DNA from 3 places in the Pseudomonas deceptionensis genome. Region 2 is predicted to be linked to each of the others. Evidence: predicted binding sites of a transcription regulator. Region 2 holds the regulator's gene; each other region holds the start of a gene.
What was found. The regulator FliA, encoded in region 2, starts transcription of late flagellar genes. The targets are predictions, from matches to a motif close to CTAAAGTTTNNNNNNNNNNNGCCGNTAA.

Region 1 (7,916 bases), 3.8 Mb from region 2:
AATGTCGTCCAGCGCCAGGTGCGTACCTTTCTTCACCAGGCTGTCGCGCACTTCAGGGGCCCAGCGAGCTACCAGCTCCTTGAGCGTCGAGACGTCCAGGTTGCGGTAGTGGAAGTAGCTTTCGAGGGTTTTCATGTGGGTGTAAAGGAAGCGTCGGTCCTGGCAGATGCTGTTTCCGCAGATCGGCGACTTGCCTTTGGGTACCCACTGCTCAAGGAACGCAATGGTCTGCGCCTCGGCCTCGGCCATGGTGGTCGTGCTGTCCTTGACCCGCTGGGTCAGGCCGCTGCCGCCGTGGGTACGGGTATTCCACTCATCCATGCGGGCCAGCACTGCATCGCTATGATGGATGGCAATGACCGGGCCTTCAGCCAGGGTGTTGAGGTTGCTGTCGGTGACGATGGTCGCCATTTCGATAATGACGTCGTTATCAGGATCCAGACCGGTCATTTCCAGGTCGATCCAGATCAGGTTCTGCGCGTTGTTCATAAAGGGCTCCTGGGCTTAGTCGCGCAGTTTAGCTTAGGCATACGGCCCACGTGCTAAACTCGCCAGCGTTTAACCCCCTTATCGTTTTATCAACACGGAACACCCATGGCCAAACGCCAGCTCAATCGTCGTCAGAATTGGCGCATCGAAAAGATCCAGGGCGAGCGCGCTGCCCGCGCCGCCAAACGTGAATCCAGTGCCGTCGAAGCGCTTGAAGGCGGCGATTTAGGCCCCGAGCAACTCGGCCTGGTGATCGCGCACTTTGGTGTGCAGGTCGAAGTCGAAGCCCAGGAAGGTGAGCTCAAAGGCCAGATGTTCCGCTGCCACCTGCGCGCAAACCTGCCCGCACTGGTGACCGGCGACACGGTCGTATGGCGCGCCGGCAACCAGGGTATCGGCGTTATCGTCGCCCAGTTGCCGCGTAAAACCGAATTGTGCCGCCCGGACAGCCGTGGTCAGCTCAAGCCGGTTGCCGCCAACGTCGACATGATCGTGATTGTGTTCGCGCCCATGCCCGAGCCTCACGCCAACCTGATCGACCGTTATCTGGTAGCCGCCGAGCACGCCGGGATTCGCCCGCTGCTGCTGCTCAACAAGGCTGACCTGATCGACGATCAAAACTCACCGGCGCTCAATGCGTTGCTGGGGGTTTATCGCCAGTTGGGCTACCCGGTACTCGAAGTGTCGGCCCACCACGGCGATGGAATGCAACAGTTGCAAGCGCAACTGGACGGCCATATCAGCGTGTTTGTGGGGCAGTCGGGCGTGGGCAAATCGTCCCTGGTCAACAGCTTGCTGCCAGAGGTCAACCTGCGGGTCGGGCCGTTGTCCGAGGTTTCGGGCCAGGGCACGCACACCACCACCACCGCGCGGTTGTTCCACTTCCCGGGCGGCGGCGAATTGATCGACTCCCCGGGTATCCGCGAGTTCGGCCTGGGCCACGTGAGCCGTGCCGATGTAGAGGCGGGCTTTATCGAGTTCAACGACTTGATCGGCACCTGCCGCTTCCGCGACTGCAAGCACGACCGCGAGCCGGGCTGTGCATTGCTGATGGCCCTGGAAGATGGCCGCGTGCAGCAACAGCGCATGAACAGCTATCGCTCGATCATTGCCAGCTTGCCTGAGTCGAGCTACTAAACCGCAAAACGATGTAGCCGCTGGCGCTGGCTGCGATCGAGCCCGAAGGGGTCGCGCTTATCAAGAGCGAAGGCCCTTCGGGCCTTATCGCAGCCTGCGCCAGCGGCTACAAAGCTACGGTGCCTTGTCGTCAAACAAGTTCAGCTTCTGGCGTTCTTCATGCATCGGCATCGGCTGTTTATCGGCTGGCAGCTTGATCGGATCGACTGGCTCTTTGGGCAGTTGCTCTGCCTTGACCGGCTCCCCGCCCTGCTCGCCTTCGATCGCTTGCTGGGCCTTTTTGGTCAGTACCACGATGTCGATGCGACGGTTGACCGGGTTGTAAGGGTTGGCCTTGTCGAACAACACCGATGAGGCATACCCCACCACCCGCGCCACCTGATTTTCCGGATAACTGCCCGCCACCAGCGCACGTCGAGCCGCATTGGCACGGTTTGCCGACAACTCCCAGTTGCCATAGTCGCCGCCTCCTGCATAGGGCATGGCATCCGTGTGGCCGCTGATGCTGACTTTATTCGGCACGGCTTTGATGGTGTCCGCCATGGCCAGCAAAATATCTTCGAAGTAAGGCTTGAGCCGCGCACTGCCAACATCAAACATCGGGCGATTTTCGGCGTCCATGATCTGGATCCGCAACCCGTCGGGGGTGATCTCAAACAACAGCTGGTCTTTGAATTTGCGCAATTGCGGGTTTTCTTCGACCTTGTTCTGCAACTCCTGAAGCAGCAATTCGAGGCGCTCTTTCTCGACTTGCTCGGCCATGTTTTCAACCTGCTCCGCATCGACCTTGACCTTGTCCGGTTGAGGCTGCAGTTTTTCTTCGGGGTTGAGGGTGTTGTCCGGCGCCAACGCGGGCGTGCCGCCCAGGTCGATGATGTAGGGCGTGCCGCTTTCGGTAAAACCGATCGGGTCTTTGAAGTAACCGCCAATGGCGATTTTTTGCTCTGGCGTGGCGGCCGTCATCAGCCACATCACCAGGAAGAACGCCATCATCGCCGTGGCGAAGTCAGCAAAGGCAATTTTCCAGGCACCACCGTGGTGGCCTGCGGCGTAGCGCTTGACGCGCTTGATGATTATTGGCTGGTTGTTTTCCATAAATCAGCGACCGCGAACCACTTGTTCCAGCTCGGAAAAACTTGGCCGATGCTTGGGGTACAAGACTTTGCGACCAAACTCGACCGCCAGCGACGGCGGCATCCCTGAAGCCGAGGCCACCAACGAGGCCTTGATTGATTCGTACACATTGATCTCTTCCTTGGCATCGTGGGCCAGGGACGTCGCCAACGGGCCGAAGAAACCATAGGCCGCCAAAATACCGAAGAAGGTGCCCACCAATGCGGCGCCGACGTGCATGCCGATGGCCGCCTGATCGCCTTCACCCAGCGAGGCCATGGTCACCACAATACCCAGTACCGCCGCCACAATACCGAAGCCGGGCATGCCGTCGGCAATACCGTTCACGGCGTGGGAGGGATGCTCCAGCTCTTCCTTGAGGCTGAGCAGCTCCATGTCGAACAGCCCTTCAAGCTCGTGGGGGGCCATGTTGCCCGACGACATGATGCGCAGGTAATCGCAGATAAACGCCGTCATGCGCTCATCTTTAAGGACGGTCGGGTACTTGGCGAAGATCGGACTCGCGGCCGCATCTTCAATATCGCCTTCGATGGCCATCATGCCTTCGCGGCGACTTTTATTGAGAATCTCGTAAACCAGGCCCAGCACTTCCAGGTAGAAAGCGTGGGAGAACCGCGAGCCGAACATGCCGAGTGATTTTTTGATCACGTGCATGGTCATGTAACCGGGGTTGGCCTGCAGGAACGCGCCAAAGGCCGCACCGCCGATGATCAAAACCTCGAACGGCTGAATCAGCGCCCCGATTTTTCCGTGTGAAAGCACGTACCCGCCGAGCACGCTCGCGAACACGACGATGATGCCGATAATTTTAGCCATAGATAAAAGGTACTTATTGAGTCGGGTTCAGGGTCAATTCCAGCGGCGCTAAAACTCTTCTTCTCCTTATCGGCGAATCTGCGCCAGACTATAGCCGGTAAAGCCGAAAAGCCATTCGACCCATTACGGGCGTGTAAACAATCGATGATGACCGCGTTCCCATCATGACCAACGAAGCCAGCGCACCGACATCAACGCCCACCACCCTGGATGCCTGGGTCAAACTCCTGGACGCTGTGGATCTGCCGATCCCGCAACAAAGCCACGCGCGGGTAAGCAAAACGATCAGCGACAGTCGCCGCTCATTGCGCGAGATTGCCGAGGTCATGCAGGACAGCCCGGCGCTGGCGCTGCGGCTGATTCGCGAAGCCAACCAGCAAGTCCAGAGCAGCTTGAGCGAGCCTGCCGAAAGCCTTGAGCTGGCCATTAACCGCCTGGGCCTTGCCCGCACGCAAGGGTTGCTCGAACGCGTACCCGCCCTGGCGATGGAAGACATCCCGCTGGCATACCGGCAAATTCAGCTCATCAGCCAGCACGCGGCCCAACAAGCCATTGGCCTGTTCGGCAACCGCCTGGCGCGGCTCTGGCAAGAAATTTACTGGAGCAGCTTGCTGTTCCTTTCGCCCCTCTGGGCTCTGGCCCTCACCCATCCGCAACTGCTTGAAGCGTGGGAACGCCGCGTCGTTGTACAGGGCGAGTGCGCCAACAAGGTCGAGCTCGCGCTGTTCGGTGTGCCGCTGTTCGATATCTGTCGCACCCTGGCCGAACTGTGGCGCCTGCCTGCGTGGGTGATGCAGGGTTACACGGTGCTCACTGACGAACGCCGCACCCTGGTCAGGGTGTTGCACATCGCCCGTGACACCGATCATCCGCTGCGCCAGCAACAGCTTCTTGACGCTGACCCGGCACTGCGCCGCTGGCTCAATCAACCGGCCAACAGCGTGTTGCTGGCCAACGGCCTGGCGCTGTCGGCCCAGCAGGCCTGGGACACACCCCACAATCTGCGCTGGCAGTACATCACCAGCCTGTACCTGCAATTGCCGCTGGATGAAGTGCAGCAGCAGGTGCACCAACAGGCCGTGAGCAGCGGGCGCTACCATTCGATGCCGGACCTCTGGCACCCGGCCGAGTCGTTGATCTGGCCGTGGGACATGCGCCGCACCCACAGCAGTTCGCTGGTCGCACCACCGCCCTCGGCACAGGCGCTGGCACTGTGGCGCAAACACTGCGGGCAACTGCTGGCGCAACCGAGTGCGTTCACCAACCCGATGCACCTGACCACCTGCGCCCGCGAGGCATTGCTGGCGTGCGGCATGCGCCGGGTGATGCTGCTGATGGCCGATAAAACCTCGACCACCCTGAGCGTGAACCAGATAGCAGGGCTGGCGAAGACCGCCTTCGACCTGAGCGTCGACGTCGCCGAAAGCACCGCGTTGCAACGCCTGATGACGCAACCGGCACAAGTGCGCCTGACACCCGAAAACAACACCGTCATATCCGCAGTTTTGCCCCACAGCCTGCGCAGCCTGTTCCCTGGCGAGCATCTGCTGCTACGCTCGCTGAGCAACAATGGCCGCGTGGTCATGCTGATACTGGCGGACCAGGGCGGCGGGCCATTTTCGGAAACCAGCGTGCAGGCATTCGGCAAAACTGCGCAATGCATCGAGAAAGCCCTCAATAGCTTTAGTACTCGCGGGCGCTAATCGCTACAATTCCCCCCTTTTTGCTCTGGAGGCTTCACATGCTTGGCTTCTCTGGCTTGCCATTAGTGATTGAGCCCAGCGACCTGTTCGCCCGGCTCAACGCCCCTGAACTGATCCTGGTCGACTTGACCAGCGTTGCGCGCTACGAAGCCGGGCATATTCCGGGCGCACGTTTCGTCGACCCGAAACGCACACAACTGGGCCTGCCGCCGGCACCCGGACTGCTGCCGTCCCAGGCTTCGCTCCAGGAGCTGTTCGGTGAGCTGGGGCACAACCCCGATGCGGTCTACGTGGTGTATGACGACGAAGGCGGCGGCTGGGCCGGGCGGTTTATCTGGCTGCTGGATGTGATCGGGCACAAGGCCTGCCACTATCTGGACGGCGGCATTCACGCCTGGATAGGCGAAGGCTATGACCTGAGCCAGGAAGTACCCCCTGCGGCCGGTGGCCCGGTCGCGCTGACCTTGCACGACGAGCCCACCGCCACCCGCGAGTACCTGCAAAGCCGTTTGGGTGCTGCCGATCTCGCGATCTGGGATGCGCGTAGCGAGGCCGAGTACACAGGCGAGAAAGTGCTGGCGGCCAAGGGCGGGCATATCCCCGGCGCGAAGAATTTTGAATGGACCGCCGGCATGGATAAAACTCGCAGCCTGCGCATCCGCACCGACATGGCCCAGATCCTCAAGGATCTGGGCATCACACCAGACAAAGAAGTGATTACCCACTGCCAGACCCACCATCGTTCTGGCTTTACTTATCTCGTTGCCAAAGCGCTCGGTTATCCGCGCGTCAAAGGCTACGCCGGCTCTTGGGGCGAATGGGGCAACCACCCCGATACGCCTGTCGAGCTGCCTGTAAAAAATTAAGGACCTTGAATGAAAAAGCGTTTGTTCCTCCTCAGTCAGTACCTGTTGCCGCATCACCTGCTGTCACGCCTGGCCGGCTGCATTGCCGAGTGCCGCGTGCGCTGGTTCAAGAATGCGTTCACCACCTGGTTCGCCAAGCGTTATCAAGTGGACATGTCCCAGGCACTGGTTGAAGACGTTACCGCCTACGAGCACTTCAACGCCTTCTTCACCCGCGCACTGAAAGACGGCGCCCGCCCGCTGGATCAAACCCCGGGCGCGGTGCTGAGCCCTGCCGATGGCGCAGTCAGCCAGTTGGGCCCGATTGAGCACGGTCGCGTGCTCCAGGCCAAAGGCCACAGCTACAGCGTGCTGGAGCTGGTGGGTGGCGATCCTGACGTGGCAGCGCAATTCATGGGCGGCGAATTCGCCACCATCTACCTGTCGCCGAAGGATTATCACCGTGTGCACATGCCGCTGGCTGGCACCCTGCGCGAGATGATCTACGTACCGGGCCGCCTGTTCTCGGTCAACCAGACCACCGCCGAAAACGTGCCGGAGCTGTTTGCGCGCAACGAGCGTGCCGTGTGCATTTTTGATACCGAGCGCGGCCCGATGGCCGTGGTATTGGTAGGTGCCATGATCGTGGCGTCGATTGAGACTGTGTTTGCCGGTCTGGTGACGCCGCCGAAGCGCGAGCTGAAAACCTTCCGTTACGACGAAGCCGCACGTGCGCCGATCCATCTGGAAAAAGGTGCCGAGTTGGGTCGCTTCAAACTGGGGTCGACTGCAATCGTGCTGTTCGGTGCCGATCAAGTGAAGTGGGCTGAAAGCCTGACGGCAGGAACGCCGGTGATGATGGGTCAAGGCATTGGTGCACCGGCTCACGCCGAACAAGCACCAGAGTAAAAAGTACGTGTGGGAGCGAGCCTGCTCGCGATGCAATCAACCCGGTACACATGACGGGTTGAGGTGATGCCATCGCGAGCAGGCTCGCTCCCACCGTTTATTTACAGGGCCTTGCGGTCACGCTGGCCCAGCAGGTACAGCACGCCATCCAGGCCCAACGTCGAAATGGCATGTTTGGCCGACTTTTTAACCAGCGGCTTGGCACGGAACGCCACACCCAGCCCGGCAATCGCCAGCATCGGCAAGTCGTTGGCACCATCACCGACCGCAATGGTCTGCTCCAGGCTCAAACCTTCCTTCTGTGCCAGTTCACGCAGCAAGTCCGCCTTGCGCTGTGCGTCAACAATCGGCTCAACCGCAACGCCAGTCACCTTGCCGTCCACCACTTCCAGCTCGTTGGCGAATACATAGTCGATGCCCAGCTTCGCTTGCACCTGCTTGGCAAAGTACGTGAAGCCGCCCGACAGGATGGCGGTCTTGTAGCCCAGCCGCTTGAGTTCAGCGAACAGCACTTCGGCGCCTTCGGTCAGGCGCAGCGAGGCACCGATGGCATCCAGCACGCCCACATCCAGACCTTTGAGCAGAGCCATGCGTTCCTTGAAACTGGCCTTGAAGTCCAGCTCACCGGCCATGGCGCGCTCGGTGATTGCAGCCACCTGATCACCCACACCCGCAGCCTTGGCCAACTCGTCGATCACTTCGGCCTCGATCAGGGTCGAGTCCATGTCGAACACCGCCAGACGGCGATTGCGACGGAACAGGGTGTCTTCCTGAAGCGCGATATCCACACCCAGCTCTTGGGCCAGGTTGAAGAAATCGGCACGTAGCGCCTCAATATCCGCAGGCTCACCGCACACACGCAGTTCGATGCAGCTTTTGCTCA
Region 2 (7,916 bases):
TCACGGCGAGGGAACGCAGGAAATTGGCGTCCATGCCTTTGCCGTCATCAGAGATGGACAGCAGGATGTGATCGCCTTCCTGCTCGGCGGACAAGATCACCCGGCCACAGCTCGGCTTGCCGGCGGCGGCGCGTTCTTCCGGAGTTTCGCACCCGTGGTCGACGGCGTTGCGCACCAAGTGGACAAGCGGATCGGCCAGGGCCTCGACGAGGTTTTTATCCAGGTCGGTCTCTTCGCCCACCAGCTCCAGGCTGATTTCTTTTTTCAGCTGACGCGCCAGATCCCGTACCAGACGCGGGAAGCGCCCGAATACTTTTTTGATCGGCTGCATGCGGGTCTTCATCACCGCGGTTTGCAGGTCGGCGGTGACCACGTCGAGGTTGGACAGGGCCTTGGCCATATCTTCGTCATGACTGTTCAGGCCCAGGCGCACCAGACGGTTACGCACCAGCACCAGCTCGCCGACCATGTTCATGATGTCGTCAAGCCGGGCGGTGTCTACCCGCACAGTGGTTTCAGCCTCGGAGGCGACCGGCTTTTCCGAAGGAGCAGAAGCGGCCCGGGGCGCAGCCGCACGCACCGCAGCCGGTTTGGCCGCTGCCGGAGCCGGAGCCGGTGCAGCCACTACCGCTGCACTGTCGGCACTGAACTTGCCCTTGCCATGCAGCTCATCGAGCAGGGCTTCAAATTCGTGGTCGCTGATCAGCGCGGGATCACCGACAGCTTCAGCGGCCGTGGCCTGGGGTTCAACAGGCGCCGCTGCTTCCAGCGCGCCAGCATTGAAAGAGCCCTTGCCATGCAACTGGTCAAGCAAGGCTTCGAATTCGTCGTCGGTGATGTCGTTACTGACCTCGGCCGGTACAGCGGGCTCCTTTTCGGGCGTGGCGGCAACCACCGCAGCATCCGCCGAAAACTGGCCCTTGCCGTGCAACTGGTCGAGCAGCAACTCAAACTCGGCATCGCTGATTTCGTCGCTGGCCGTAACCTCCCCCGGTGTCACCGGATCAGGCTCGGCCGCAGCCGCCTTGACCGCATCGAGCGAGTCGAGCAACTGTTCGAACTCGCTGTCGGTGATATCGGTTACCGGGGCTGCTGCCACTGGCACAGGCGCAACGGCCACTTGGGCAGAGGCAGGCTCCGCCAGGCGTGCCAGCGCCGCCAGCAGCTCAGGCGTTGCCGCCGTGATCGGGCAGCGCTCGCGCACTTCGCTGAACATGCCGTTGACCGCATCGAGGGCCTCAAGCACCACATCCATCAGCTCCGCGTCGACGCCGCGTTCACCCTTGCGCAGGATGTCGAAGACGTTTTCGGCGATGTGACAGCACTCCACCAACTCATGGAGCTGCAGGAAGCCGGCGCCCCCTTTTACAGTGTGAAAACCGCGAAAAATTGCATTGAGCAGATCCGCATCATCCGGTCGGCTTTCCAGCTCGACCAGCTGTTCGGACAGCAGCTCTAGAATCTCGCCGGCTTCAACCAGGAAATCCTGAAGGATTTCTTCATCGGCGCCGAAGCTCATGTACGTGCTCCTTGAAATAGGGCTTCGACGCCAGGCAACAGCGCCCGCACGTCCATGAAGTCCTAAAAACCTAAACTGGACAGCAAATCGTCTACATCATCCTGACCGGATACGACGTCATTACGTGTATCGGCATGAATCTGCGGACCTTCACCCTTGGTCTGGCTTTTTTGCGATTTATTTTCGGCACGCATCGCATCACGGTCGTGTTCGATCCCTGCAAAGCGATCCACCTGGCTGGCCATCAACACCAACTTGAGCAGATTGCTTTCGACTTCGGTCACCAATTGCGTTACCCGCTTGATCACCTGACCGGTGAGGTCCTGGTAATCCTGGGCCAGCAAGATGTCAGTGAGGTTTGCAGACACGGTGTTGTTCTGCGTTTCGCTACGCGTCAAAAAACTGTCGACTCGACGCGCCAGCTCGCGAAATTCCTCGGCACCGACTTCACGACGCATGAAGCGCCCCCAGTCCGTGCTCAGGGCTTTGGCTTCCTGAGCCATTCCGTTGACCAGCGGCGTGCTGTGCTCCACCAGGTCCATGGTGCGGTTGGCGGCGGCTTCCGTCAGCTTCACAACATAGGCCAAACGTTCGGTGGCATCCGTGATCTGCGACACTTCTTCTGCTTGCGGCATGCTCGGGTCAATATGGAAATTGACAATCGCACTGTGCAGTTCACGGGTCAGCTTGCCGACTTCGCGGTACAACCCGCGATCACGGGTCTGGTTGAGTTCGTGAATCAGCTGCACTGCATCGCCAAACTGGCCTCTTTCAAGGCTTTCGACCAATTCGTGAGCATGTTTTTTCAGGGTCGATTCAAAATCGCCCTGCGTAGCTTCTTGATGCTCCATAGCGCCCCCAAGGCAACCGATCAACCGATGCGATCAAAGATCTTTTCGATTTTGTCTTTGAGTGCAATAGCGGTGAACGGCTTGACCACATAACCGTTAACACCGGCCTGGGCCGCTTCGATAATCTGCTCGCGCTTGGCTTCAGCCGTCACCATCAGTACCGGCAAATGCTTGAGTTTTTCGTCTGCACGCACGTGACGCAACAGCTCGATACCGGTCATGCCCGGCATGTTCCAGTCAGTCACCAAAAAGTCGATATGCCCCAGATTGAGGATCGGCAGCGCCGTAGTGCCGTCATCCGCCTCGACCGTGTTGGTGAAACCAAGGTCACGCAACAGGTTTTTAATGATCCGCCGCATCGTTGAAAAATCATCAACGATGAGGATTTTCATGTTCTTGTCCAATTCGACCTCCAAGCAGTCTTAAACGCGCCCAGCACCTGAGCACGCCATTCAATCAAGTTCGGTAAATATTCAAAACCGCGAACCCTGTAGCCGCTGCCGAAGGCTGCGACGGGTTGCGCAGAAACCCCGCCTTTGAACAGGCAACGAAGGTTATGCGGCCCTTATCGCAGCCGGCGCCGGCGGCTACAGAAGGTGGTTAGTGCGCTCGCCACTGACTCAGGCGTGCGCGCAATCGTGCGGCGCACTGGCTGTGCAGCTGGCTGACCCGGGATTCACTGACCCCCAGCACTTCACCGATTTCCTTGAGGTTCAGCTCCTCGTCGTAGTACAGCGCCAACACCAGCCGCTCACGCTCGGGCAGGTGCGCAATCGCATCGGCCAGGGCGGCCTGGAAGCGTTCGTCTTCCAGGTCCCGCGAAGGCTCCGGGTGAGCACTTGCGCCATCCTCATGCAGCCCTTCGTGTTCGCCGTCCTGCAACAGATCGTCAAAACTGAACAGGCGGCTGCCCAGGGTGTCATTCAAAATGGCGTAATAATCATCAAGGCTTAACTGGAGTTCGGCCGCAACTTCGTGATCTTTAGCGTCACTACCGGTTTTTGCTTCAATTACCCGAATTGCATCGCTGACCATGCGTGTATTGCGGTGAACCGAACGCGGAGCCCAGTCGCCCTTACGCACCTCATCAAGCATCGCGCCACGGATACGAATGCCGGCATAGGTCTCGAAACTCGCCCCCTTACTCGCGTCGTATTTGCCCGACACTTCGAGCAGGCCGATCATCCCGGCCTGGATCAAGTCATCCACCTGCACACTGGCCGGCAAACGCGCCAGCAGGTGATACGCAATGCGTTTGACCAAGGGGGCATAACGCTCGATCAGCTCGTACTGGCTGTCACGCGATGCCTTGCTGTACATGCGATAGCCACTGGCTGTCATTAAAAGCGCCCCCCTGCTTGCTGCACCAGACGCTCGACAAAGAACTCCAGGTGCCCCCGGGGGTTTGCAGGCAGTGGCCAGGTGTCCACCTTCTGGGCGATGGCCTTGAAGGCCAGCGAGCATTTGGAGCGCGGGAACGCTTCATAGACGGCGCGCTGCTTCTGTACAGCCTTGCGTACGCATTCGTCGTAGGGGACGGCGCCCACGTACTGCAGGGCCACGTCCAGAAAACGGTCGGTGACCTTGGTCAGCTTGGCGAACAAGTTGCGACCTTCCTGCGGGCTTTGGGCCATGTTGGCGAGCACGCGAAAACGGTTCATCCCGTAATCGCGGTTCAGCAGCTTGATCAGCGCGTAGGCATCGGTGATCGAGGTCGGTTCGTCGCACACCACCAGCAGCACTTCCTGGGCGGCGCGCACAAAGCTGACCACTGACTCGCCGATCCCGGCGGCGGTGTCGATCACCAGCACGTCCAGGTTATCGCCCAGGTCGCTGAACGCCTGAATCAAGCCGGCATGTTGCGCCGGGCTCAGGTGCACCATGCTCTGGGTGCCCGAGGCCGCCGGCACGATACGAATCCCGCCTGGGCCCTGGAGCAATACGTCGCGCAGCTCGCAACGCCCCTCGACCACATCGGCCAGGGTGAATTTCGGGGTCAGGCCCAGCAGGACGTCTACATTCGCCAACCCGAGATCCGCGTCCATCAACAAGACGCGCCTGCCCAACTCGGCCAATGCGATAGACAAGTTGACTGAAACGTTAGTTTTACCGACGCCACCCTTGCCGCCGGTCACTGCGATCACCTGTACGGGATGCATGCTGCCCATGATCTTTCTTTACCTTGTCTTACTTAGACGCGGCTACATACGTTGGCTGCGCGTTCCCCACCGGAACAAAATCTTCAGACCATCTGATGTAGGTACATTGCAACGTAATCGTGACTACCTCAGCCAACCCGCTTGGGAGGGCTGTGATAGATATCAGCGAACATATCGGCCATGGCTTCTTCGCTGGGTTCTTCCTGCATTTGCACACTCACTGCACGGCTCACCAACTGGTGGCGCCGCGGCAGGTGGAGATCGTCCGGGATACGCGGGCCGTCCGTCAGGTAAGCCACCGGCAACGCGTTACTGATCGCCAGGCTCAATACCTCCCCCAGGCTCGCCGTTTCATCCAGCTTGGTCAGGATGCAACCGGCCAGCCCGCAACGCTTGTAACTGAGGTAGGCCGCCGTCAGAACCTGTTTCTGACTGGTGGTGGCCAATACCAGATAATTGCGCGCCTTGATCCCGCGCCCGGCCAGGCTTTCAAGCTGCAGGCGCAACGCCGGGTCGCTGGCTTGCAGGCCGGCGGTATCCACCAGCACCACACGCTTGCGCACCAGCGGTTCGAGGGTCTGGCCCAACGACTGGCCCGGGGCCACGTGGGTCACCGGCACATTGAGAATCCGGCCCAGGGTTTTGAGTTGCTCCTGGGCACCAATGCGAAAGCTGTCCATGCTCACCAACGCGATATTCTGCGCACCGTACTTGAGCACATAACGCGCCGCCAGCTTGGCCAGCGTGGTGGTTTTACCCATCCCCGCAGGCCCGACCATCGCGATCACGCCACCCTCTTCCAGCGGCTCCAGCTCAGGCGTGGCAATCATCCGCGCCAGGTGCGCCAGCAACATCCGCCAGGCCTGGCGCGGCTCTTCAATACCCGCCACTTGCGCCAGCAAATCGCGCGACAGCGGGCCGGACAGACCAATACGCTGCAAGCGGCGCCACAGATTGGCCTGCGCCGGCTTGGCATCCTGCAACTGACTCCAGGCCAGCGAGCCTAGTTGAACTTCAAGCAACTCGCGCAGGCCATTGAGTTCAGAGCGCATATTGTCAAAAGCGCGCTGATCAATCGACGGCGCGACCACCGGCGCAGGGCGCGGTGGTTCTTCCAGCGTCGGCTCGATCAACGGCTCGGCAGCGGTCAGCGGCAAACCGGCAAACAACTGACGGTTATCACCCGCCTCGCCTTCCCCGCGCAGGCTCAGCTCGGCCTGGGCCGAGACGATCCGCGACTGGGTCTTGCGCAGTTCTTCTTCAAGCTCAATGTTCGGCACACGAGGTGCCAGCGCGGACAGCTTGTAATCCAGGGCCGCGGTCAACTCAACGCCCCCGGCAATCCGGCGGTTGCCAATAATGGCGGCGTCAGCCCCCAGTTCATCACGAATCAGCTTCATGGCCTGACGCATATCGGCGGCGAAAAATCGCTTCACTTGCATAAACCAAACCCTCAGCCGTTAGGGCCTACTGTCGCAACGATCGTGACCTGCTTGTTGTCAGGGATTTCCTGGTACGCCAGTACATGCAGGTTGGGCACCGCCAAACGGCCAAAACGCGACAGCATCGCGCGTACCGGGCCTGCCACCAACAAGATAACCGGGTTGCCTTGCATCTCCTGACGCTGAGCAGCGTCGATCAACGAGCGCTGGAGCTTCTCTGCCATGCTTGGCTCCAGCAAAACGCCCTCTTCCTGGCCTTGTCCGGCCTTCTGCAAACTATTGAGCAATATTTGTTCCAACCTTGGCTCCAAGGTGATCACAGGCAGCTCAGACTCAACGCCTACAATGCTTTGCACAATGGCGCGGGACAGCCCGACGCGTACAGCGGCAACCAAAGCGGCAGTATCTTGACTCTTATGGGCATTGTTCGCGACAGCTTCGGCAATGCTGCGGATATCACGCACCGGCACCTGCTCGGCCAGCAGGGCCTGCAACACCTTGAGCAACTGCGACAGGCTCAACACGCCCGGCACCAACTCCTCGGCCAACTTGGGCGAGGACTTGGCCAGCAACTGCATCAACTGCTGAACTTCTTCATGGCCGATCAGTTCATGGGAGTGCTTGTACAAAATCTGGTTCAAGTGGGTCGCTACCACGGTGCTGGCGTCCACTACGGTATAGCCCAGCGATTGCGCCTGGCTGCGCTGGCTGACCTCAATCCACACCGCTTCCAGACCAAAGGCCGGGTCTTTGGTGGTGATGCCGTTCAGCGTGCCGAACACTTGCCCGGGGTTGATTGCCATTTCGCGATCCGGGTAGATCTCGGCCTCGGCCAGAATCACGCCCATCAAGGTCAGGCGATAGGCGCTGGGAGCCAGGTCGAGGTTGTCGCGGATATGCACGGTTGGCATCAGAAAGCCCAAGTCCTGGGACAGTTTTTTACGCACACCCTTGATCCGCGCCAGCAATTGGCCGCCCTGGTTGCGGTCCACCAGCGGGATCAGCCGGTAACCGACCTCCAGCCCGATCATGTCGATGGGGGTAACGTCATCCCAGCCAAGCTCTTTGGTCTCTTGGGCGCGGGCCGGGGACGGCAGCAGCTCCTGTTGGCGCTGCACTTCTTGCAGGGCCTGGACCTTGACCACGTTGTGTTTTTTCCACATCAGGTACGCCACACCCCCTGCCACTGCAGCCATGCTCAGGAAGGAGAAGTGAGGCATGCCCGGCACAATCCCCATTACGGCCATCAACCCCGCGGCTACCGCCAGCGCCTTGGGCGAGGCGAACATCTGGCGATTGATCTGCTTGCCCATGTCTTCGGAGCCCGAAGCACGGGTCACCATGATCGCGGCAGCGGTGGACAGCAGCAGTGATGGCAACTGCGCCACCAAACCGTCACCGATGGTCAGCAAGGCGTAGACCTTGCCGGCTTCGCTGAACGTCATGCCGTGCTGAAAGATACCCACTGCCATGCCACCGATCAGGTTGATAAACAGAATCAACAGACCGGCGATGGCGTCACCGCGCACGAACTTGCTGGCACCGTCCATCGAGCCGTAGAACTCGGCTTCCTGGGCGACTTCCTGGCGGCGCATCTTGGCCTGGTTCTGGTCGATCAGGCCGGCGTTGAGGTCGGCGTCGATAGCCATTTGTTTACCGGGCATGGCGTCGAGGGTGAAACGTGCGCTGACCTCGGAAATACGACCGGCACCTTTGGTCACAACCACGAAGTTGATGATCATCAAAATCGCGAACACCACGATACCGACCACGTAGTTGCCGCCGATCACCACCTCGCCGAAGGCCTGAATCACCTTGCCGGCCGCCCCGTGCCCTTCTTGACCGTGGAGCATCACCACCCGGGTCGAAGCCACGTTCAACGCCAGGCGCATCAGGGTGGCGACCAGCAAAATGGTGGGGAACACCGCAAAGTCCAGCGGCCTCA
Region 3 (7,916 bases), 380 kb from region 2:
GGCAGGTAGTCGGCTACCCGGTCGCGGTACTCGGGCAAGACGGCATCGAGAATCAGGTCGAACGTTCGCAGTTTTTGATTGGTATTCAAGAGGCACCCTTTGTGAGATGACGGGCTGTTGTTTTGGTTACCAGCCGTTTCAATGTATCTCACGCAGGAGCTGGCAGGCCAGCTCCTTCAGGGGTGGGCGGGTTACTGGAAGGTGTAAGGCGTCAGCGCCGTCGGGTCGATATTCTGATCGACTTTGACCATCGCTTCCTTGAGCGGGCAGAGCAGACCTACGCTGGTTTTACGGCAGTTCTTGGCGCTTTCGAAATCACCCTTGAGCGGTTTTTGTGTGTCGTCCAGTGGGGTCAGGTTGCGGATCTGGTCCATCGACTGCGCTTCAAAGGCGATGCGCAAAAAGTAATCGCCGGTTTTGACTTCCTTGTAGCGCTCAAACTGCAACGTCCCGACTGGCGGGATGTTGTTTTCCAGATAGTCCCCCAGTTTCCAGCCGAAACCGAGCATGGTGCGCAGGTAAGAAATGTTGGTGTCGTGGGCCACCAGCAGCATTAACGGCACATCGGGCGGTGTGTTTTCGGCCGTGGTGCTGGCCAGTGAAGTGCCTTGCTTGAGTTCCAGCGAGATCTGGTTCATCAATTCGGAGGCGCCACGGCTGGCGATATAGGGGATGTCGTTGAGGAAATCGTATTTGGCCTTGGTCAGCAGCATCAGGCTCGATACCTGGCTGGCGGTGCGGGCGTGGCCGAACGCGACTTTATCGAGTGGCAACCCCTGGCTGTATTCCAGACGGAACACCTCACCCATATTGGCGCCTGCGCTCAGGCCCTTGATGGAGAAGCGGCCCTTGGCGTTTTGCTCCAGTTTCCACTCCTGTTTGCCATACGGGCAATCGGCGGCGGGCAGGCAGGCGACCTCCCGCAGTCTTTCTTCATAGGGTGCGTAGCGCGCCTGTGCAGCTTCGACGCTGCCGCCCAGGGCCTTGAGAATCTGGGCCTTGGCTTTTACCGGGTCCAGGGCGGCAAAGGGCATTTCATTGGCCTGGAACAGGGCGTCCTGCTTGCCGGCGACATAGGTCGGCTGCAAGCCACAGCCCGGGAACATGCCGTCGAGCAAGGCCTGGGCAGTGGCTTTGGTGCGTTGCAGGGGGCTGGCATGGACCAGCAGCTTTTCAGCGTCCGGGCAGCCCTGGGGGATCAGCCCGGCGGTGCGTAACACCTGGCCACGGTAGCGGCCCATTTCGACGGCGCCGGTGTAGCCGTGGCCGGTCAGATTGCCCAAGGGCACCAGCCAGGTCGGCCATTGACGCTGGGTCACGGAGGTCAGCAGTTTTTCGTTGGACTCGGTGGGCGGGCGCACCCCGTGACGGCTGACTTGCACAACTTTATCCAGCACGTAGCCATCGCTGCCGGGTGTCTGGGCAAAGACGGTGGGGCTGATCATGCTGGCCAGCAGCAGACCGGCGTACAGAGGGGGCGACGTCTTCATCGGTTTTCCTTTTGGTCTTCCTGACACGGTGGGGCGCAGTGTAGTCGCTGAGGAGCGTAGCGAGACTGCGACAAGGGCCCCGGGACCTTCGGTTTTGCGGTCGCTGCGCAGCCCGTCGCAGACTCTCGGCGCTCTTCAGCGGCTACAGGTTGTGGTTTTTTGTGAAGTACACCGCTTGAAATCCCGAACAGGTGATGCGTACTTTGTACACTTTGCCGCTCGCGGCCTGCATCACAACAAGGAAAGCGTCATGACGACCGATGGCCAGGGCTCACTCGTACAGCGATTGATAGGCATTGATGAGATTGAGTGCGTGACCCCCGATTTGAATGGCGTGCCCCGTGGCAAGGTGATGACCGCTGAGGGGTTTCTCGAAGGGCGACGCTTGCAGATGGCCCGTGGCGTGCTGCTGCAATGCATCATGGGCGGTTACCCTGAAGCGCGTTTTTACGGCAGCGATGACGGCGACCTGGCACTGGTGCCAGACCCTGCGCAGATCCATCGTCTGCCCTGGAGCCCGCAGCCCCGGGCATTGGCCATTTGCGATGCGGATGAACTGACCGGCGAAAGCTCGCGCCTGTCGACCCGCGGCCAGTTGAAGGCCGTGATCGCCCGCTATGCGGCACGCGGCCTTGCGCCGGTGGTGGCCACCGAGCTTGAGTTCTTTGTGTTTGCGCCCAACACCGACCCGACTCAGCCATTCCGCCCGCCGGTGGGCCTGGACGGTCGTCGTGAAGACGGTTTTTCGGCGTTCAGTATCAGTTCCAATAACGGTCTGCGGCCGTTCTTCAGTGAAGTCTACGAGTGCATGGCCGCGCTGGGCCTGCCACGCGACACCTTTATGCACGAGATGGGCGTCAGCCAGTTCGAGATCAACCTGCTGCACGGTGATCCGCTGCTGCTCGCCGACCAGACGTTTTTGTTTAAGCATCTGCTCAAGGAAGTCGCCCTCAAACATGGACTGACTGTGGTGTGCATGGCCAAGCCGTTGGCGCACACTGCTGGCAGCTCGATGCATATTCACCAGAGCGTGGTCGAGCTGGGCAGCGGGCGTAACGTGTTCAGCGATGAGGCGGGGCAGCCGACGGCAATTTTTCGCCACTTTATCGGCGGGCAGCAGGCAGGCATGGCTGACTTCACCGCGCTGTTTGCGCCGAACGTCAACTCCTACCAGCGGCTGTGCCACCCGTACGCGTCGCCTAACAATGCGTGCTGGTCCCATGACAACCGTGCCGCCGGCCTGCGGATTCCGGCCAGTTCGCCGGTGGCGCGACGGGTCGAAAACCGCTTGCCGGGGGCTGACGCCAACCCGTATCTGGCGATTGCCGCCAGCCTTGCAGCCGGGTTGCATGGTATCGAGCATGAGCTGGAACCGACTGCCGCCATCCAGGGCGAGTTTGAAGTGCCCAAGGCATTGTCATTGCCTTGTACCTTGCATGCCGCCCTTGAGCGTCTCAAGCACAGTCAGTTGGCGATTGAACTGTTCGGCAAGGAGTTCATCGAAGGTTACGTTGCGTCCAAGACCCTGGAGCTGACCAGTTTTCTTGATGAAATCACTCCCTGGGAGCGTCGTGTATTGGCGTCTCAGGCTTAACTGTATAAATCTGTGGTGCCGGGCCTATTCCCGGTTGCAGACACAAGGAGCCGCACGGGAAGCCAATGCACCAAATCTGGAAGTCTTTTCGAGCGTTGTACTTTGCCTCGCTGATGATGTTGATCGGCTCCGGCCTCTTGAGTACTTATCTGGCGCTGCGCCTGGCGGCCGACAATGTCGACGGCTTGTGGATCGGCGCCTTGATGGCGGCCAACTACTTTGGCCTGGTGCTGGGCGGCAAGATCGGCCACCGGCTGATTGCCCGGGTCGGGCATATCCGTGCGTACGCTACCTGTGCGGGCATCGTCGGTGCGGCGGTGCTGTGTCACGGCCTGACCGACTGGCTGCCCATGTGGCTGCTGCTGCGGGTGATTGTCGGCCTGGGCATGATGTGCCAGTACATGGTCATCGAAAGCTGGCTCAACGAGCAGGCGGATGCCAAGCAGCGTGGCGTGGTGTTCAGCCTGTACATGATTGCGTCCTACTTGGGGCTGGTGCTCGGGCAATTGATCCTGGCGATCCATCCCGCCCTGGGGCTCGAGTTGCTGATGGTCGTGGCGTTGTGTTTTGCCCTGTGCCTGGTCCCCGTGGCCATGACCCGGCGTATTCACCCGGCGCCCCTTCATCCCGCGCCGATGGACCCCAAATTCTTCATCAAGCGGGTGCCGCAGTCGTTGATCGCGGTGATGGGGGCGGGCTTGCTGGTGGGTTCGTTCTACGGTCTGGCGCCGCTCTATGCGTCGCAACAAGGCCTGTCGACCGAACTGGTCGGTCTGTACATGGGTAGCTGTATTTTTGCCGGTCTGGTGGCGCAATGGCCGCTGGGCTGGTTGTCCGACCGTTATGATCGGCCGCTACTGATCAGGATCTTCGCCTTTATTCTGGCGGTGGTTTCCTTGCCGCTGGCGATCTTGCCCTCGGTACCGATGGAGGTGCTGTTTGCCGCAGGCTGCCTCAGCGCGCTGGTTCAATTTTGCATCTACCCGCTGGCCGTGGCGTTTGCCAATGACCATATCGAGGGTGAGCGCCGGGTGTCGCTGACCGCCATGTTGCTGGTGACCTATGGCATTGGCGCCAGCATCGGGCCGCTAGTGACCGGGGTGTTGATGAAATTCTTCGGGAGCCAGATGCTCTACGCGTTTTTCAGCGTGGCCGGTTTGATCCTGGTCTGGCGGATTCGCCCGAATGCGGTGACCAATCTGCACCAGGTCGACGATGCGCCGCTGCATCACGTGGCCATGCCTGACAGCATGTCCAGCTCACCGCTGGTGGCCGCCCTTGACCCAAGGGTGGATGAGCAGGTGGTGCAGGATCAGATGGTGGATAACATTGAACCTGCGCCTGAAACCGAGCCGCAAGACCCACCCCAGCCCGCGCCCTGAGGGAGATGCTTTTACTTTTAGTCCCTTCTCCCCCCGGGAGAAGGGACTTTTGACTTTCAGTAATCGTCGTCCTTGTCGAACTGGCGCGCCTCGCGCTGCAGTTGATACACAAAGCGTTCGACCTGGCGCTGCACGCTACCGCTGATGTTGTGAAAGCGCAGACCGGCGAAGGTGATGTTGAGGCGCTCTTCAAAATGCAGATAACGCAATTCGACGGGGGTGGTCATCTGGCCGAAGGGCAGGGCGGCGCTGAAGCGCTCATACACCTGGCCCAGTTGCAGGTTTTCGCCGATATCCCCTTCAAAACGCAACTTGCAGCCAGTGGCGGACACGTCCAGCAACTTGCCCTTGACCGGCGTCTTGAGCTTTTCTCCGGCCACTTGCACATCAATCAGATGCGACAGTTTCAGGGCCGCGCGAAACGCGCTCCGGCGCTGGTGATAAACCACTTCGCGGGGTAACGCGCCGCGATAGCAGCGATGGTCATGGGTGTCGTCGATGCTCAATTGCGTGGTGCATTCCCAGGCGATGCGCACGCCTTCGTGGAAACCCTCAACCCGAAACGGTATTCCGGCCTCCAGAAAACGCTCACCTCCACGGGGGATCATTTCGTCCAGGGCCAGGGTGTTGTTCTCACGGTTCACATCAACCACATAGCTCTGGAAGCGCTGGGTGCGGTCCTGGAAAGTGATGATCAGCGGGTCATGGCTCTCTTGCAGCATCCGCAAGTTGGAGGCAATTTCCATTGGCGTGGTAAGTACCTTTGGCGGCTGCGGAGCATCTGGGGCGTCGAACACGTTTGATCAATCTCCGGACAAAATACTGCAACACGCAAAAGAGGCATTCTGCCATCATGTTGTGTGTATCGCTAGACAGTGTGATCTCTCAGGGTCAGGCCTGGCTGTAAGCGCGGTGCCTGTTGAGCATCGAGGTGGTACCGCGTGCGTCATACAGCGACGGGGCTTCGCCGCCGTGAAGAATACGCAGCTGGTTGGCCGTGATCGACTGTTGGGTCTGGATCGATTGGCCGTTGAGCAGGTTGGCGGCCTGGCACCGGGCCAGCAACTGGTTCAGCACATCGCTTTGGCTGAGCAGCTGAGCGCCCACGCTTGAATGGCTGGCAAGGCTTTCTAGGCCGCTGCGGTTGGTGGTCAGGCCGAGGCCTGCCAGAATCTCGCTGCGTTTGCGGCCATGTTGCTCAAGCAGAATGATCAACGAATGCTTGCGTGCCAGGATGTTCTCCAGCACTTGCATGTCGCGGCCTTTAAGGGCGATGGACTCGTCCTGCAACAGGCCGAGCAGTTGCTCGGCGGGGGCGAGGTCATCATTGATCAGTTGCAGTAAATTTTCGTCGTGCATAGTCGGCTCTGGGAGTTAAGCGTCCATAAGCCTGCACCGGCCGTGGGGCCTAGCGCTGGGCTTCCATGTTAAGCAGTTTGCCGGCGACCCGGTTGCTGTCGACTTTGTAGCTGCCATCGGCAATGGCCTGTTTGAGCTCGGCCACACGGTTTTTGTCGACCGCGGGTTGGTCACGCAACGAGTCGCTGATTTTCTGCAACTGCTGAGCCTCTTGGCTGAGGTGTACAGATTCCCCGCTCGGAGCGCTGGCGACGGTTTGCTCAGGGGTTTTTGCAGGGGCCGCTTGCGTGGCGCTGCCTGCTTCCTGACTGCGCGTACTGCCGGTCAAGGGCGGTGCGCTGTTGAGACGACTGAAGTCGATGACCATTACGGAAAACCTCGGGGTATTTGGACGCTTGCCATGTTTTCGGCCATACCCGGAAAAACTTTAGGCTCGATTAATCATAGCTTCACACAGAACTGTACTGATCTGCGTCAAACCACAGTGTAGGAAAGTCGTGAGACTGATGCCAACTTTCCTACAGTGCCACTTCAACTTGCCCGGGTGCAGTCACTCGCGCACGGATCACGCGCTTGGAATTCAGGTTTTTCACCCGGATCTGCTCGCTAAGGCCGCCGTCTGACAGCGCTTCGCCGGGCATTTTGACACTTAATGTGCCGCTGCGGGCGCTGATAACCACATGGTCGCCCTTGCGCACGGCAGCCGCCTGCTCCAGATGTGTGAGTGTCAGCACTTGATCGGTCACCATGGGGCGCAGCAGTTTTTGCCCGACGGCCAGTTCGGTCGCGGTCAAGTACCCCTGGTTGATCAGGCTGATATCCCGCTCGCGCAGGCTGACATCGGGGTAGTCGATCACCATGCCGCGCTTGAGCGGATGGGTCACGGTGACGACATTGCGGAACAGTTTGACCTGGGCCGGAACGAAGATGGTCCACGGTGAGAGCCCTTCGCAACGGATGCGAACGATGACCCGGCCCATGGGTTGTGCCGGGCTTTCGAGGGTGGCTGTCAATTCCTTGTCGCAATGGGCCAGGCGCAGGCGCGGGTCCAGATTGTTGACCTGGATCTGATATCGCCCCTCGGTCTGGCTGGTGGCCAGGTAGTCTTCGACGGTGAATTCAAGAAAGCCCTGGGTCACGCCGATAAGCTGGTCAGGCGATGTAAACGCGTCAGCATGGCTATAGGTGCTCAGGCCCGTCAGGCCGCCGACCGCCAGGATGCTCAGGCAGCAGCGGCGCAAGGTCTGGCGAAAAAGCCGGTGGCAGGAATTTGTCGTTTTTGCATTCATGGCCGATAAAAAAGCAAGCCCCGTGCCGTTTACCGGGTAATGCGTGTCGAAACTTAAAGTTTTAAGAGGAGCTGAGTATGGCTGGGGTGATGGATGCGGTTAACCAGCGCACTCAACTGGTCGGGCAAAACCGCCTGGAGCTGTTGTTGTTTCGCCTGGATGGGCCACAGCTTTACGGGATCAATGTGTTCAAGGTCAGGGAAGTGCTGCAATGCCCGAAACTGACCATGATCCCCAAGTCCCATCCTGTGGTGTGCGGTGTGGCGAGCATTCGCGGCGCGACCATCCCGATTCTTGACCTGGCGATGGCCACGGGGGCGGGGGCCTTGAAAGATCAGAGCAACCCGTTTGTGATCATCACGGAGTACAACACCAAGACCCAGGGCTTTCTGGTGCGCTCGGTCGAACGTATCGTCAACATGAACTGGGAAGATATTCATCCGCCACCCAAGGGGACCGGCCACGACCATTACCTGACGGCCGTGACCCGGATGGACGACCAACTGGTCGAAATCATCGATGTTGAAAAGGTGCTGGCGGAAGTGTCGCCATCACCTGAAACCATCAGCCATGGCGTGGTGGATGTCGAAACCCGAAGCAAGGCACTGTCATTGCGGGTGCTGACCGTCGACGATTCGTCGGTGGCGCGCAAACAGGTTGCCCGTTGCCTGCAAAGCGTGGGCGTTGAAGTGGTGTCGTTGAACGACGGCCGTCAGGCGCTGGATTACCTGCGCAAGCTGGTGGAGGAGGGCAAGAACCCGTCTGAAGAGTTTCTGATGATGATCTCGGACATCGAGATGCC

Region 1: a site for FliA is predicted at 3,643-3,670, ahead of motA (flagellar motor stator protein MotA). Genes of this name have one in related genera too.
Region 3: a site for FliA is predicted at 6,229-6,256, ahead of flgM (flagellar biosynthesis anti-sigma factor FlgM). Genes of this name have one in related genera too.

The regions. Positions count from the first base shown of each region.
Region 1 covers NZ_FNUD01000002.1:457,190-465,105, forward strand. The annotation lists gene orn (oligoribonuclease) at 1-489, opposite strand, end outside; gene rsgA (small ribosomal subunit biogenesis GTPase RsgA) at 595-1,626, shown strand; gene motB (flagellar motor protein MotB) at 1,741-2,721, opposite strand; gene motA (flagellar motor stator protein MotA) at 2,725-3,576, opposite strand; gene BLW11_RS01965 (HDOD domain-containing protein) at 3,741-5,279, shown strand; gene BLW11_RS01970 (rhodanese-like domain-containing protein) at 5,318-6,145, shown strand; gene asd (archaetidylserine decarboxylase) at 6,155-7,033, shown strand; gene serB (phosphoserine phosphatase SerB) at 7,135-7,916, opposite strand, start outside.
Region 2 covers NZ_FNUD01000002.1:4,250,125-4,258,040, forward strand. The annotation lists gene BLW11_RS19645 (chemotaxis protein CheA) at 1-1,519, opposite strand, end outside; gene BLW11_RS19650 (protein phosphatase CheZ) at 1,582-2,370, opposite strand; gene BLW11_RS19655 (chemotaxis response regulator CheY) at 2,391-2,762, opposite strand; gene fliA (RNA polymerase sigma factor FliA) at 2,971-3,711, opposite strand; gene fleN (flagellar synthesis regulator FleN) at 3,711-4,538, opposite strand; gene flhF (flagellar biosynthesis GTPase FlhF) at 4,658-5,971, opposite strand; gene flhA (flagellar biosynthesis protein FlhA) at 5,983-7,916, opposite strand, start outside.
Region 3 covers NZ_FNUD01000002.1:4,627,824-4,635,739, reverse strand. The annotation lists gene BLW11_RS21440 (hypothetical protein) at 1-89, opposite strand, end outside; gene BLW11_RS21435 (histidine-type phosphatase) at 192-1,490, opposite strand; gene BLW11_RS21430 (glutamine synthetase family protein) at 1,843-3,084, shown strand; gene BLW11_RS21425 (MFS transporter) at 3,150-4,466, shown strand; gene BLW11_RS21420 (flagellar brake protein) at 4,523-5,263, opposite strand; gene BLW11_RS21415 (flagella synthesis protein FlgN) at 5,358-5,825, opposite strand; gene flgM (flagellar biosynthesis anti-sigma factor FlgM) at 5,875-6,192, opposite strand; gene flgA (flagellar basal body P-ring formation chaperone FlgA) at 6,344-7,114, opposite strand; gene BLW11_RS21400 (chemotaxis protein CheV) at 7,192-7,916, shown strand, end outside.